3 regions of the Lysinibacillus sp. UBA6686 genome follow, and region 2 is predicted to be linked to each of the others. Evidence: riboswitches for the same ligand, from Rfam matches in the RefSeq annotation. Region 2 holds a riboswitch; each other region holds the start of a gene.

Region 1 (5,659 bases), on a different contig from region 2:
ATAGTTCATTGACTAATTTTTGTGCAGCAGTATGTACGAATTCATGCGGTTGTTCTATTTGACGGTACTCTGATAAGGAATGATACTGCTCAAGATGTCCATAATACCATTGTCCAAAGGCACATTGATGATGTGTTTTTAAAATATCCTTTTGTCCTGCCCTTTGAATTGTATTTCGCAAAAAGCTTCCATGATCCATTAATCTTGCTGCTAACTGACTTATGACGGTTTGCTCTGAAGGTTTGCGGATGGTCGGTACAATAGCTTTTAGCATTTCAGTGACTTGATTTTGAATTGTCTCGGAGAAATCACTAGTATGTGATAATTCTGTTGTCGTGATAGCCAATCGATCAATCGCTACTACATTTTCCTCAGACGCAACTGTTATTTGGTGAACGCCATGTGCCACCTCTTCAATACTTTTGCTTGTAATAGACAGATTCGTAATATTGTCTTTCATATCGCTTAAGAAATTTGTGAAATAGTATTCAACCTGTTCGATATTCGTTATAGTATGATGTAATTTCTCATCGATGACTGATCGAATTGTTGTCATTTCTTTTAAGGAACCTTTGGAGCTATTGGCTAACTTCCCTACCTCCATTGCCACAACATTAAAACCCTTTCCATGCTCACCAGCTCGCGCAGCTTCAATTGAGGCATTTAACGCAAGTAGCTGCGTTTGATCAGCAATCGTTGTAACACTTTTGCCAATGTTATTCATTTTTTTCATTTCATCCCTCAGTTGCTCTGTTGAATGAGCTCCCTGGATTAACAACCCTTGAACAATTTCACCTTTTGTAATGGATGACTCCATCTCTTTCACTAATTGAATAGAATGCTGTTTGATTTCTTGAATGTTTGCATTCACATTTTGCTCTACAGCTAATATTTCTTCTGTGTTTGATGACATTTCTTCACTCATTGCTGAAATATCCCCTACACTTGTTGACACTCCCTGCACCTTTAAAGCAGTTTGAAAATTAATTAATTCCATATGTGCTAGTACAAAGTCTAATATTGCATTTTTTACATCAATGCTTTCCTGTGCAAGTTCCAATTCTAGAATGCGTTTTTTCAGTAATTGTATTTCAGAATCATTGCACTGATTTATACCTTCAACAATTGGTTTTTGAAATAGACCAAATAATGCCATTCAATACTCACCTCTTCCTTGCCAAAACATGTAATCTTTCTCTATTATATAACAATCAATTTCGATAAAACATTAAATTGATGTAAACGTCCCATATAAAAAAAGGATGTGGCTATTGCACATCCTTTCATTTTTACATATAAAGTGCTTGCTCTAAATTAAATTCATCATGTAAAGCATTAGCTGCATGAATCATGTCATCTTGAGGCACTACAACAGACACTTTGATTTCGGATGTACTAACCATCTTAACAGGGATGCCTTCATGTCGTAAACGATCAAACATTCGTGCAGCAACGCCTGGATTAGATGCCATTCCCGAACCAATAATAGATACCTTTGCCAAGCCGATTTCAAAATCAGCAAAGCTGAACCCAAGCGACAATTTACTTTCTTCTAGAACACGTAATGCTTCTGCAAACTCTTCTTTCAAAATCGTAAATGATACAGTCGGTTTAAGACCGTCAATAATCGCTTGCACGATGATATCTACATTAATGCGATAATCTGCAAGTATCGTAAAGATATCTGCCAACGAAGCATCCGAATAAGCATCATACCCTACCGTTAAACGAATAACATCTGATTCATAGGCAACACCACGTACAATTAAATTTTTTTCCATCTCAACTTCCTCCTTCAATAAAGTACCTACTGTATCTATTTCATTTGATCGAATAATAATGGGTATTTGAAACTTCTTTGCTAATTCTACAGCTCGTGGATGTAAGATATGTGTACCTAAATTCGATAACTCTAGCATCTCATTATAGGAAATTTCCTTTAATTTTTGTGCACCGTTCACATGGTTTGGATCAGCAGTATAAACGCCATCCACGTTCGTATAAATATCCACACGCTCCGCATCCAGTGCTGCTGCAATGGCCACAGCAGTCGTCTCTGCTCCACCTTTACCAAGAGTCGTAATATTTTGTAAATGATCAATACCCTGCTCCCCAGCAACTACAACAATTTGCTTCTGTGCTAAATGCTCTTCTAGTCGACTTACATCCACATAATCAATGCGTGCGTTAACATGCATTGCATCTGTCTGAACACCTGCCTGCCAGCCTGTTAATGACACTGCATTATAGCCTTCTTCCTGCAAGGCAATGGCCATTAAGGCACTTGATTGTTGTGAGCTTGTTGAACGTAGCACATCTAATTCACGCTTAGACGCATCATCAGATAAATCCCGTGCCATTTTTGTTAATTCATTTACTGAGCTTGTCATTGCTGCAGTGACAATAACTACATCATGACCTTTTTCTTTTTCATGAATTGCCTTTTTCGCAATCTCAAAAATATGTGCTGATGATGCTAATGTAGCACCGCCAAATTTCATTACAATTCTTGCCATCCTGAATCTTCTCCTTTTCATCATCACTAATTTGACGTAATTTCTATTCGGAGTGTCTACTAGAAAACCAAAAAAAGCAGCTTTCACATAACGTGAAAGCTGCCTATACATGTACAATAAAAAAATCTTGCGCATGTGTGATAGCTCTCCGAAACGTTTAGAATCGACAGTCTTACATTTCTTAAATGCAAAACCAGTACAACATCGGAAACAACGATGCTCCACTTCGGCAAGCTCCCCTTTCATACATCTTCACAGGATTTGTTCATCCTCTGATGTACTACTTTTGAATCTTGCACCTCTATCATCACTTAAAATAGTGAATGTATGTTATTAAACATTAGCATATGTCTATTCCTTTGACAATGTCTGTTCCTGAAAATAGGTATATATATGACTAGCAAGATTAGCAGGCATCCCAGCCTCTTGTAATGCTAACTCACTTGCCTCTCGAATTTTTTTGACAGAACCAAAATACTTTAATAATTGCTGTTTTCGCTTTGGACCAATACCCTCAATCTGATCGAGAACAGATTGAATAGCATGCTTTTCGTGCTGCTGGCGTAGGAATGTAATGGCAAACCGGTGTACCTCGTCTTGAATTCGTTGCAATAAATAGAACCCATCACTTGTGCGCTTTAACGCAATGACCTCAGGTGGATCACCAAATAGAAGCTGTGATGTATTATGCTTTTCATCCTTCGCTAAGCCAGCGATTGGAATGACCAGCCCAAGCTCATCCTCTAATACTTCTCGTGCAACTTCCATTTGTCCCTTCCCTCCATCTATTAAAACTAAATCTGGTAGGGGTAATCCTTCCTTTAGTACACGAATGTAACGACGACGTATTACCTCCTGCATCGCCCCATAGTCATCGTGCTTAGCAGCTGTCCGAGTTTTATACTTCCGATATTCTTTCTTTGCAGGCTTGCCATCGATAAATACCACCATTGCAGATACAGCATCTGTTCCATGCATATGACTGTTATCAAAAGCCTCGATTCGTAAAGGTGTGGAAATTCCCATCGCTTCACCTAGTGCCTCACATGCACCAATTGTTCGTTCTTCCTGACGTTCAATGAGCTGGAACTTAGCTGCTACTGCGATTTCAGCATTTTTTGTAGCGAGGTCAACAAGCTCTTTTTTTTGCCCACGCTTTGGCGTCAATACCTTCACATCTAATAATTCTGTTAAAATCGCAGCATCAATAGCTTGTGGGATAAAAATTTCCTTTGGTTTAATATGCTCTAGCTTTTCGTAGAATCGACCAACAAATGTTAAAAATTCCTCCTCTGCTTCCTGATAAATCGGAAAAATAGAGACATCACGCTCAATCAGTTTACCTTGACGAACAAAGAATACTTGAACACACATCCAGCCCTTTTCAACTGCATAACCAAATACATCTCGATTGGTCGTATCACTTGATACAATTTTTTGCTTTTGCATAACTGTATCAATATGTGCAATCTGATCACGGAATTCTTTTGCACGTTCAAACTCTAAATTTTCAGCAGCGGCTAGCATTTTTACCTCAAGCTCCTTTTTGACTGCCTCCACGCCACCATTTAAAAATTTGGTCATATCCTCAATCATATCCTGATAAATTTGAGCATCAATCTCCTTCACACAAGGTGCCATACATTGACCCATGTGATAGTATAGGCAAACCTTGGAAGGTAGTTGTACACATTTTCGAAGCGGATATAAGCGATCAAGTAGCTTTTTCGTTTCACTTGCTGCATATGCATTAGGATAGGGTCCAAAATACTTTGCCTTATCCTTTTTCACTTTTCGTGTCGTAATAAGACGAGGATGTTTTTCATTCGTAATTTTTAAATACGGATAGGTTTTATCATCTGTCAACATGACATTGTATTTAGGATCATGAAGTTTTATTAGATTAAGCTCTAAAATCAATGCCTCAATATTCGAGGAGGTTACAATATAATCAAAATCTTCTATCTCACTTACAAGTCTCTGTGTTTTCCCCTCATGTGTACCAGTAAAATAGGAGCGTACTCGGTTTTTTAGCACCTTTGCTTTTCCTACATAAATAATGGTTCCTTGCCGATCCTTCATCAAATAGCAGCCAGGCTGATCAGGCAAAATATCAAGCTTTCGTTTTATTAAATCATTCATTACAACCTGCCCCCTCTTTGTTAAACATAGTGCCCATCCTCTATTAATTTATTATATAACGAAAAAAAGCCAAGCACATCAAATGATGGCTCGACTTTTCATATCTTATCAATTAAGCATGTTTTGCAATAAATGTCTCTAACGCTTCTTTAGGTTGGAAGCCAACAGTTTTATCTACCAATTCACCATCTTTAAATAATAATAAAGTTGGAATTGACATGATTTGATATTGGGCTGCCGTACCTTGGTTGTTATCTACATCTACTTTTACGATTTTAGCCGCACTGCCTTCAGCATCCATTTCTTCAAGTACAGGTCCAATCATTTTACATGGTCCGCACCAAGCAGCCCAAAAGTCTACTAGCACTAACCCCTCTTTAATATCATCTTGGAAAGTTGCATCTGTTGCATGTACAATTGCCATTTGAAATCCTCCTTAAACTTACTATGCTTGTAGTATAGCATGGATAATTTACCTTGAGCGAACAATCTGCCTATAATGCAAAATTGATGAAAAAACAAGATGAAAAAAGTCGAAACAGCTTGAATGAATTTATAATTTAGCCTAGTTTGTATGATAGCGACCTTTATAAACATACGTTAACGTAATAAAGAGATAAATAGCTAAAGTAATACCTGTTACAATTATAGAAGTTGTAAAAATAATACCAACCAAGATAGCACTTAGCGCAATAATAGCAATCCACGTTGTGTAAGGGAACCATTTAACCACATAGGCACTTGTTTTTTCTGATTGTTTTTTACGGGATTTCAGATGTGCAATCGCAATGATTAACCAAATAAATAACACCGTGTATCCTAGGGAACCCATTAAAAACTCAAAAGTCTTACTTCCAGCATATAGTGAAATAATTACACCAACATATAATGCTAACGTGCACATTAAAATCGCATATACCGGAACTTTTCTTTTCGATAAATGAGCAAAGATTTTTGGAACACGCCCGTCCACAGCCTGTGTATATAACACACGAGATGAG
Region 2 (5,659 bases):
AAATAGAAAAGGTGATAAAATGACAATAAAAAAATGTCCGTCTTGTGGGTATTTCACAGTTGAGCGTGACTATGATATTTGTGAAGTTTGTTATTGGCAATATGATGCTGTGGGACAAGACATGCCAGATAAAGTGATTGGCCCAAATAATGTTTCTTTGCATCAAGCACAAGTAAATTATAAAGAATTTGGTGCGTCTGAAAAGCGGTTTATAGAATCTGTTAGAGCTCCCAAAGAAGATGAGCTTTCAGAAAATAATGTGGAGTGTTAATAGCATATAAGGAGTACAGAGCTCTAATTCAAAATAGACATTATCAAAACACTTGCTTCGGTAGGTGTTTTTTTGTGGAATACAATAGGATTTACAGAATGGTACAATGACCACATACAGTTTAATTGATTTGTATATTACGATTTAAAGACAAGTGGCTAACATATGATATTTAGTGACTATTAATTAGTTTTAATAGTTATTAAAGAAATTATTACATTAATTAGAGCTTGATAAATAAAGCTTTTGAGCCTTCATGAAATTACATGATAGCCATCATTAAATTTGAACAAACTATTTCATATATGCAATATGTATGTTTTTTCTAAAGATATTTTCGTGGTGCTTCCTGTTTTGTTCCTCTAATATGAGGGTAGGTGGAGGAATCGACATGAATATACAGGAGATACAACAGTTCTTAAATCTATATCAGGCAGAGCAAAATGAATCTGAATTTTGGTTAGAGAATAGATTACAACAGATTAGAAGTGCAGGAGAATACAGTCCAACAACAGACGAACTAATTTTTGGTGCACGGGTTGCATGGCGTAATAGCAACAAATGTATTGGTCGCCTGTTCTGGCAGTCATTACATGTAGTAGATGCACGTGATGTTTTAGAGGAACAGCACATTTTTCAAAAGCTACTAGAGCATATTGACTATGCAACAAATAGTGGGAAAATTCGTCCAACCATAACCGTGTTTGCTTCAGATCGAGTACGTATATGGAATCATCAGTTAATTCGTTATGCAGGCTATGAAACGGAAGCAGGTGTTATTGGTGATTCAAGTTCCATTGCGTTTACAAAAGTATGTGAATCATTAGGCTGGAAAGGTCAGCGAACACCATTTGACGTGTTACCACTTGTCGTACAGGTAGATGGGCGTGCTCCACAGCTGTTTACAATTCCAACAGAATATATTTTAGAGGTACCAATTCGTCATCCCGAGGCAGTGGGTGTGGAGAAATTACAGTTGAAATGGTATGCCGTACCTATTATTTCAAGCATGCGTTTTCAAATGGCGGGTATTGATTTTCAAGCAGCCCCGTTTAACGGCTGGTACATGGGGACAGAAATCGGTGCACGTAATTTAGCAGATCATGATCGCTATAATATGCTACCAGCTATTGCAGAGATATTTAATCTTGATACGAGTAAACAAGCCTCTCTTTGGCGAGACCGTGCATTAGTGGAGCTTAATATTGCTGTCCTTCATTCTTTTAAAGAAGATGGAGTGAGCATTGTGGATCATCATACAGCAGCACAACAGTTTAAACTGTTTGAAGAAGCAGAGGAATCGGTAGGGCGAGAACTGACAGGCAACTGGACATGGTTAATACCGCCGCTTTCGCCTGCAACGACTCATATATTTCATAAACCTTATATAAATATTTATCATACACCAAATTACTTCTATCAAAAGCCATACTATTAACTGTAAAGGAGCTGTTAAATATCCCAACAGCTCCTGAAGGATTTTACGGAGATCTCCATTAATTCCACTATCCACAACTATTGCCTCTTTTAGTTTGCCATATTATTCATGCAGTCAGAAGTATCAGCAATGATGCATATTTATCGATAAAATACTGTTCTAGATTGCCTCTCTTAGTACCTATATACAATCGCAATAATCCCATTTACACTTAAGCTATCTTGTTTTTTAGGAGAGGAGCAATCCAAATGTTGAACCAGCCTATCCCGAATATCCCATGGCAACAATTGACGACACCCTACGGTAGAGGAACAGCTATCCCTCAGCTGATTGAACAGGAGCAATTTCAGCAGCTTGCTGAATTAATTGAGCATCAAGGCACATTATGGCAGGTGACACCATGGGTTTTGCTTATCCTTTTAAAAAAGCTTGCCAACAAAAACATGGAAGACGTTTCATTACAAGAAATAGAGCTTTATTTAGCTGTGGCGCAAGTGATTACTGAGGATTATTTAGACCCAGCATATACGGTTCAAACTATGCAGGAGCTACTAGAGGCCAAATATTTATGGATAGAAGATGAGGAGGATGATGAACTGGAATGGGAGGAAGAAACGCCAAAGGGCTATGAGCAGCAGGCTTTTTTGAGCTATTATTATTTTAGTCATTTACTCTTACAAGAGGCTCTTCCAATTTTTACTGCTATAAATGCTCATAACAAAGAAGCCACAAAAGATCTTGATGAGCTGCTAACTATATTAAAACAGCATGATAAATAAAAAAGTATAAGCACAGAAAATAAGCAGATGGAGAACAAGACTGGTTTTCCCATCTGCTTTAATTTAATGGACATATTCATCTTTAGAGGCTCTAAATGAACATAAAAAGAGTATTACAGCTACAACGACAAAGAGCCAGCCAGCAATATTCCAGCCACCAAATAAATCATGCAGGTAGCCAAAAAGAATAGGACCAATTGCAGCAAATAAATAGCCTAATGATTGCGCAAAGCCTGATAAATCAGCAGCTTCAAAGGCTGTACGAGTGCGGAGTGTGAAGAACATCATGGCTAAGGCAAAGGAAGCCCCACCTGCTAGGCCTAATAGAATCATCCAAAGTACCCCAAGGCTAGTCCACTCCATGACAACGCCAACAAAGCCTATTAAGTAAAACGCTGTAAACATTAAGACAAGAGGTCGCTGAGACGTCATTTTACTAGCAATGATTGGCACAGCTAAAGCCATTGGAACTTGCGAAAATTGCATGATGGAGAACATCCAACCTGCACGATCAGCAGCTAACCCTTGTGATATGTAAATTTCAGGAATCCATGCTGCAGTTGTATAAAATAACAATGATTGTAATCCCATAGCACCTGTTACTGCCCAGGTAACTGGGGATTTCCATAAAGGTGAACGTTCTTTCGTTTTCTTTACAGTGGGCTCGGGTTTATTAAACTTTAATTGTGGAATCCAAATTAAAATAGTTAACACAACTAGAATAAGTGCAATAGCCAGTGCTCCTTGCCAACCTAGAGATGATCGGGCGATAGGGTAGCTAATCCCAGCACCGAGTCCTGCTGTTAAATTCATGGACATTGTAAAAAATGCCATAAGTAAGCCCACATGATAAGGAAATTTTAACTTGAGTAATCCCGGAATAAGTACATTTCCAAATGCAATAGCAACCCCAATTAGCATAGTTCCAAACACAAGTAGACTTGTTGTTCCCAGAGAGCGTAATACAATACCTAATGCTAAAAGGATAGTGGATAAAAATAGTGTTAGCTCAAGTCCCAATTTACGTGCAACAACTGGTGCAAAAGGCGATATAATCGCAAAAGCGAGAAGAGGAATAGTGGTTAGAAATCCAGCTAATACATTTGATATACCTAAATCTTCTCGTATAAAAGAAATAATAGGTCCCACAACTGTTAATGGCATTCGTAATGTCGAGGCAATACAAATAACGCCAATGACTAATAATAAGGTAGCTCCCCTCCAGCTAATTTTCCTGCTAGGATAACTAGTTGAATCTTCATTTGTTGTCAAAATAAATCCCCCCTGTTTGCATTCAATTATAATTAAATCACTATACTACTTTATCACAATATTAAAAATAGTAGAATATTCATAAAATACAGAACTTTACTCATTGTATTGAAATGTAAAATGTCTTATGTTAAACTAGTACACATCATAAATTTAATATTTATATGCCTCATGTTAGTATTGAGGTAGAGGTCGCGGTATTTAGGAGTATGCTAATGGAAATGACAAGCATTGATGAGATTAGCTGAAAGGAAATACTGCCGAAGTGTGAGGGGACTTGAAAGCCTCATGCTGGGGCTGTCTCCGAAAGGAACAGAACTGTCACGTTTGAACAACGTGTTGTGCTATCATTTAGAAAAAACTGAGGATTAACTTAGCCATCACAGTGTTCATGTGATGGTATTTTTTTGCCTCTTATATTAGGAAGGAAGCTATATCGTGAGTGAGATAAAAGTGAATCAGCTCGGTCATAAAGCGCCAAAGCTGAAAAAAGAATTGAAAAGCCGTCATATTACAATGATTTCTTTAGGCGGTACAATTGGCACGGGGCTTTTTTTAGCCAGTGGTGGTGCCATTGCACAGGCAGGTCCTGGCGGTGCATTATTAGCCTATGCCCTAATTGGTATAATGGTGTACTTTTTAATGACAAGCCTAGGTGAGATGGCAGCCTATATGCCATCCTCAGGCTCGTTTAGTACGTATGCTACGAAATTTGTAGATCCAGCTTTAGGTTTTGCACTGGGCTGGAACTATTGGTATAACTGGGCAATCACAATTGCGGCAGAAATCGCAGCTGTATCATTAATTATGAAATATTGGTTCCCAGATAGTTCATCTGCAATTTGGACAGTATTATTTATTGCTGTTGTTTTAACCTTTAATTTATTATCTGTAAAAAGCTATGGGGAAAGTGAATATTGGTTTGCTATGATTAAGGTGGCAACTGTGATTGTGTTCATTATTATCAGCATATTAATGATTTTTGGTATTTTAGGTGGACAGGCACCTGTGGGCTTTACAAATTTCTTTATTAGTGACGGACCGTTTCATGGTGGTTTCCTTGCTACATTCGGTATTTTTCTTGCAGCGGGATTTTCATTTCAAGGAACAGAGCTTCTTGGGATTACAGCTGGTGAAACGGATGATCCTGGAAAAAGTATTCCGAAAGCTGTAAAATCTGTGTTCTGGCGTATTCTTTTATTTTATATTTTAGCGATTGGTGCGATTGGGATGTTGATTCCATTCACAGATGAGCGTTTATTATCAGAAGATATTGCTGTATCGCCATTTACACTAGTATTTGATCGCTTAGGCATTGCCTTTGCTGCTTCCTTAATGAATGCTATTATTTTAACGGCCATGCTATCAGCAGGAAATTCAGGGCTTTATGCCTCATCTCGTATGCTATGGCAATTAGCTGTGGATGGACATGCACCAAAGTTTTTCACAAAATTAAGCCGTCGCGGTATTCCAATCTATGCATTAATAGCCACATTAGCTGTAGGATGTCTTGCATTTTTAGCATCATTCTTTGGTGATGGAGTAGTTTATATTTGGCTTTTAAATGCCTCAGGAATGTCTGGCTTCATTGCTTGGCTTGGTATAGCATTTAGTCATTATCGATTCCGCCGGGCTTTCGAAGCGCAAGGCTTGGATCCACAATTGCTACCATATAAAGCAAAGCTATACCCATTTGGCCCGCTTTTCGCCTTTACGGTTTGTATGATTGTTGTCATTGGACAAAACTATTCAGCCTTTATTGGTGACAAAATTGACTGGTATGGTATTCTCGTTTCTTATATTGGTATTCCACTGTTTTTACTGCTATGGTTTGGCTACAAAATCAAACATAAAACAAAAATGCTTCCGCTAAAAGACTGTGATTTAAGAGTGGAGGAT
Region 3 (5,659 bases), on a different contig from region 2:
TGACTTAATTGGTTACCGTCGTCACGGTCACAATGAAACAGATGATCCAACTGTAACAAACCCAGAAACATATAAATTAGTGGCTAAACATGAAACTGTTCGTGCTTTATATGGCGCACAATTAGTAGCAGAGGGTGTTGTTTCGGCAGATGATGTAGCGACATTAGATACAGCAATTTACGCAGAAATGCAAGCTTCTTATGATCATGTTAAAGAAATGGCTACTAAAGATGAGCATAAACATTTAGAAATGCCTGAAGAATTAAAGGTAGAGTTCCCACAAATTGGTACAGCAGTTGGTGCGGAGCGTCTAGAAAAAATAAATGAAGAGCTTTTAGTATTTGAAGAAAAGTTCGAGCCACAGAAAAAACTTGGTAAGATTTTAGAGAAACGTCGTGAAGCATTTGCTTCTGCAAAAATCGATTGGGGTCATGCTGAAACTTTAGCCTATGCTACGATTGTTCAAGATGGCACACCAGTTCGCTTTACAGGACAGGATGCACAACGTGGTACGTTCTCGCAACGTCACTTAGTATTACATGATAAAAACAATGGTAATGTATTTACACCACTTCACCATATTTCTGGTGCAAATGCATCATTTACAGTACACAACTCTCCACTGACAGAAGCTGGGGTAGTAGGCTTTGAGTATGGGTATAATTTAGAAAATGGCCATGTACTATCAGTTTGGGAAGCTCAATTTGGTGACTTTGCTAATATGGCACAAGTGATGTTCGATAACTTTATTTCAGGTGCACGTGCTAAATGGGGTCAAAAATCCGGTTTAGTCATTCTTTTACCTCATGGTTATGAAGGCCAAGGTCCAGAGCACTCTTCAAGCCGTATGGAACGTTATTTACAAATGTCAGCAGAAAATAACTGGTTCGTAGCAAACTGCTCAAATGCAGGTAACTACTACCACTTATTACGTCGTCAAGCAGCGTTGCTAGGAACTGAAGGTGTTCGTCCACTTGTGGTTGTATCACCTAAATACCTACTTCGTCACCCATTAGCTGCAGCGAATGCTGAGCAATTAGCAAATGGTTCATTCCAAGAGGTAATTGAACAACCGGGTCTAGGTTCAAAACCAGAAGCTGTAGAGCGCATTGTACTTGGTACTGGTAAAGTGATGATCGACATTGCAGACCGTATTAAAGACGGTGAAGGTTTCGATCACTTACACATTATTCGTGTAGAACAACTTTACCCATTCCCAAAAGAGCAAGTTGCTGGTATTATTGCTAAGTATCCGAATGTTAAAGAAGTAGTATGGGTACAGGAAGAACCGAAAAACCAAGGTACTTGGAATTATGCATTAGAAACACTTTATGAACTTTCAGAAGGTAAAAAGCTTCGTTATGTAGGTCGCCCTGCAATGAGCTCTACTTCAGAAGGTGATGCTGATTCTCATAAAGCTGCTCAAGCCGCAGTTGTAGAAGAAGCGGTTGCTGAGCCTGTAAAGGTTAAATAATCATATATTAATTTTTGAAGCCGGGCTGCTTGCTTAGGCGAGTGGCCCTTCTATGTGCATTATGCACGTTAATTAAAGGAGGAAATGAAAGTGGCTGAAATTAAAGTCCCTGAATTAGCAGAATCGATTACAGAAGGAAGTATCGCACAATGGGTAAAAAAAGTGGGCGATCGCGTTGAGAAAGGTGAATTCATCGTTGAACTTGAAACAGATAAAGTAAACGCTGAAATTATTTCCGAAGAAGCAGGTGTCTTAACTCAAATTTTAGCTGAGGAAGGCGATACTGTACTTGTTGGTCAAGTTATCGCAGTTGTAGAAGCAGGCGAAGGTGCAGCACCAGCTCCAGCTGCTCCAGCAGAAGCAACACCAGCGCAAGCAGTACCACAAGCAGCACCTGCCCCAGCTGCAGCAGCTCCGGTTGTGGAAGAAACTTCTGGTGAGCGTGTAATCGCATCTCCAGCAGCACGTAAACTTGCTCGCGAAAAAGGTATTGATCTTGCTGCTGTATCTCCAGTAGACCCACAAGGTCGTGTACGTGTCCAAGACGTGGCAGCTCATGGGACAGCTCCAGTAGCAGCACCACAAGCTCCAGCAGCGCCAAAAGCGGTAGCAGCTGTAGATGAATCACGTGTAACAGTAGAAAAAATGAGTCGTCGTCGCCAAACAATTGCGAAACGTTTACTTGAAGTAAAACAATCTACTGCAATGTTAACTACATTTAACGAAGTTGATATGACAAATGTTATGGCTTTACGTTCTCGTAAAAAAGACCAATTCTTCGAGTCAACAGGCTCTAAACTTGGTTTCATGTCATTCTTCACAAAAGCAGTAGTAGCAGCACTTAAAAAATACCCATATGTGAACGCACAAATCGTTGGTGACGAAATTCACTTAAACAACTTCTTTGATATTGGTGTAGCTGTATCGACAGAAGAAGGTTTAGTGGTACCAGTTGTACGTGATGCTGACCGTAAAAACTTTGCTGAAATTGAAGATGCAATTGCAGACCTAGCGAAAAAAGCTCGCGACAAAAAATTAGGTTTAGCAGATCTTCAAGGTGGCTCATTCACAATTACAAATGGTGGTGTATTTGGTTCATTAATGTCTACACCTATCATGAATGGTACACAAGCTGGTATCTTAGGTATGCACTCCATCAAAAAACGTCCGGTTGAAGTGAATGGTGAAGTAGAAATTCGCCCAATGATGTACCTAGCGCTTTCTTATGACCACCGTATTATCGATGGTAAAGATTCTGTAGGCTTCCTTAAAACAGTAAAAGAATTACTTGAAAACCCAGAAGATTTATTATTAAATTCTTAATGTCCAAAGCCCTGCGATTTGCAGGGCTTTTTCTTTTATATGCAGGATAGAATTAGCTGATAGAAATGCTAAAATGATGGGATAGAATCCCCAAAGTAGTGAATAGAACCTTCAACATATTGGATAAAAACATTGTACGGTAACACCATTGTTCTTAAGGTACTTTTGGAATACTAGTATTACTATCGATGATAATAATTTGTGATTTTTTTCATTAAAACTTCAATATATTTGCTTACATTGCAAAAGTAAATAATGGATTTATGATAGATAAAACCCTAATATTGTCATTAATCAGAAAAATGATAAAATTATCTTGACGAATAAGTTCGTTTTATAGTAGTATCTAGATATCAATTAAATAAACAAACCTCACATTAATTTTGTTGTGAGGTAGAGGCGCGGTATTTATTAGTCCATTGTTGAGTACAAGCAAGCGAAGACGCAATGGAGAAGGAAATATCGCCGAAGTATAAAAGGAGCTCGTACTTTTATACTGGGTCTGCAGTGAATAAGTGCAGGACTGTCCTAGTAAGTTGCTTTCCACATTTACTAGGTTGTGCTATCTCGGAAACATGGAAATTATAGTGAGGATTTGGGCAACTGTCAATTAAAGGTAAGACCTAAGTTCAAAGCTTAGGTCTTTTTTAGTACAGTTGTCTTATTTTTTTACAGAAAAGGGGAGTTTTTCATGAAAAGAAAATGGTTGTTAGTAATGATCTCTATTATGACGGCAATTGTGCTAGCTGCTTGTGGTGCTGGGGACAAAAAGGATTCGGGTAAATCTGGAGATGCTGGTGCTGATTCAGGTGGATCAGAAGATGGTGGGCAATTCCGTATTGGGATGGAAGCAGGTTATCCTCCATTCAACTGGACACAGCAAAATGATGCAAATGGCGCAGTAAAAATTGCAGATAATGCAGAGTATGCAGGTGGCTATGATGTTCAAATGGCCAAAAAAATCGCTGAAGGTTTAGGAAAAGAATTAGTGATTGTCAAAATGGAATGGGATGGATTAGTGCCAGCACTTCAATCCAATAAAATTGATGCTATTATTGCTGGGATGTCTCCTACTGAGGAACGTAAGCAAACGATTGATTTCACTGAAAACTACTATACTTCTGATTTTGTAATGGTTATTAAAAAAGGGAGTAAATATGAAAAAGCAAAATCAATTCAGGATTTCTCCGGTGCTAAAATTACTTCACAATTAAACACTTCAAACTACAATGTGATTGACCAAATCAAAGATGTGCAAAAGCAAACTGCTATGGATAACTTCCCAGCAATGCGTGTAGCTCTAGAGGCTGGTAAAATTGATGGCTATGTAGCAGAACGTCCAGAAGGTATTTCAGCTGCAGCAGCTAATGATAAATTCGCATATGTAGCGTTTGAAGAAGGCTTTGATACAGATCCTTCTAACACATCCATCGCAGTTGGTTTACGTAAAGGCGAGGCAAATCTTGACAAAATCAATGAAATTTTAAAAGGAGTTTCAGAAGATGATCGCCAAACAATGATGGAAGAAGCAATTCAGCAACAACCGGCAGCACAATAACATGGATGCACGGACTCTTTGCTAGTCCGTGCAATGTCATTTCATCATTATTCAATGAGAACCTCTCTAAATAATGATAATGTCTTAGCTAAACATTTCATAAAATGGTAGAACAATCGTGTTTATCATGGTTAGTTAGCTAGGATTATAAAGAAGAAACAAGCAACACTATGTTGTTAGGAGGAACATCATGAGTCTTGAATGGATTATCTCTATTGTAGAGAACAACTGGCAAATGTTTTTACGAGGTGCGTATTATACCTTATTGATTTCGAGTATTAGTACAATTATTGGTGCATTTATCGGATTTTTCATCGGGATTATGCATACCATTCCGGTTCGTAAAAAAGGTGTAAAGTTCTACAGTTTAAAGCTGATTAATTTTATACTAACATGCTATGTTGAATTCTTCCGTGGTACACCAATGATTGTACAAGCGATGGTTGTCTTCTACGGATTGGATATAGCATTTGGTATCGACATGCATTTTATTACAGCAGGTATTTTAGTAGTTTCTTTGAATACCGGTGCTTATATGGCTGAAATAGTTCGTGGTGGTATTGTTTCAATTGATAAAGGTCAATATGAGGCAGCTTCAGCTATCGGTATGAATCATTTCCAAATCATGCTGCATGTTGTACTGCCACAGGTTGCGCGAAATGTATTACCTGCAACAGGGAACCAATTAATTATGAATATTAAGGATACTGCTGTTTTAAACGTTATCGGGGTAACAGAATTATTCTTCCAAACAAAATCAATTGCAGGGAATAACTTCCGCTATTTTGAATCATTCTTTGTAGCTTGTGTCCTTTACTTTATTATGACATTTACAGCATCACGAATTTTACTATATGTTGAAAAACGACTTGATGGACCAGATGCCTATCAAAAAGAACAGAAAGAAGCGATATAGGGGGACGCACAAATGACAGTTATTAAAATCAAGCATTTAAGTAAATCATTTGGTCGTAACCAAGTGTTAAAGGATGTCAATTTTCAAGTAGAGAAGGGGGAGGTAGTGTGCTTAATCGGCTCCTCTGGATCTGGTAAATCAACATTACTTCGTTGCATCAATTTATTGGAAACGCCAAGTGGTGGACAGATTATCTACAAAGGTGAAAATATTCTGGATGACAAGCATAACATTCAAAAATATCGTACACATTTAGGGATGGTTTTCCAGCAGTTTAATTTATTTAACAATCATAATGTATTGAACAATTGTACAGTTGGTCAAATAAAAGTATTAAAGCGTTCAAAATCAGAAGCTGAAAAAACAGCTTTAGAATATTTAAAAATTG

Evidence for each region. A riboswitch is a leader RNA that binds a small molecule or an ion and turns the genes downstream of it on or off. The one in region 2 is predicted to bind lysine.
Region 1: another riboswitch for lysine. It lies ahead of B2R82_RS16765 (aspartate kinase); the one in region 2 lies ahead of B2R82_RS09085 (amino acid permease).
Region 3: another riboswitch for lysine. It lies ahead of B2R82_RS12960 (transporter substrate-binding domain-containing protein); the one in region 2 lies ahead of B2R82_RS09085 (amino acid permease).

The regions. Positions count from the first base shown of each region.
Region 1 covers NZ_DKJS01000064.1:7,097-12,755, reverse strand. Annotated here, with positions in the region: gene B2R82_RS16770 (methyl-accepting chemotaxis protein) at 1-1,156, opposite strand, end outside; gene B2R82_RS16765 (aspartate kinase) at 1,290-2,516, opposite strand; lysine riboswitch at 2,650-2,828, opposite strand; gene uvrC (excinuclease ABC subunit UvrC) at 2,868-4,658, opposite strand; gene trxA (thioredoxin) at 4,771-5,082, opposite strand; gene B2R82_RS16750 (amino acid permease) at 5,224-5,659, opposite strand, start outside.
Region 2 covers NZ_DKJS01000036.1:87,698-93,356, reverse strand. Annotated here, with positions in the region: gene B2R82_RS09105 (CPCC family cysteine-rich protein) at 20-271, shown strand; gene B2R82_RS09100 (nitric oxide synthase oxygenase) at 663-1,709, shown strand; gene B2R82_RS09095 (hypothetical protein) at 1,958-2,488, shown strand; gene B2R82_RS09090 (CynX/NimT family MFS transporter) at 2,552-3,760, opposite strand; lysine riboswitch at 3,939-4,115, shown strand; gene B2R82_RS09085 (amino acid permease) at 4,199-5,659, shown strand, end outside.
Region 3 covers NZ_DKJS01000047.1:25,563-31,221, forward strand. Annotated here, with positions in the region: partial or broken gene B2R82_RS12950 (2-oxoglutarate dehydrogenase E1 component) at 1-1,474, shown strand, start outside; gene odhB (2-oxoglutarate dehydrogenase complex dihydrolipoyllysine-residue succinyltransferase) at 1,565-2,797, shown strand; lysine riboswitch at 3,184-3,370, shown strand; gene B2R82_RS12960 (transporter substrate-binding domain-containing protein) at 3,489-4,355, shown strand; gene B2R82_RS12965 (amino acid ABC transporter permease) at 4,546-5,271, shown strand; gene B2R82_RS12970 (amino acid ABC transporter ATP-binding protein) at 5,284-5,659, shown strand, end outside.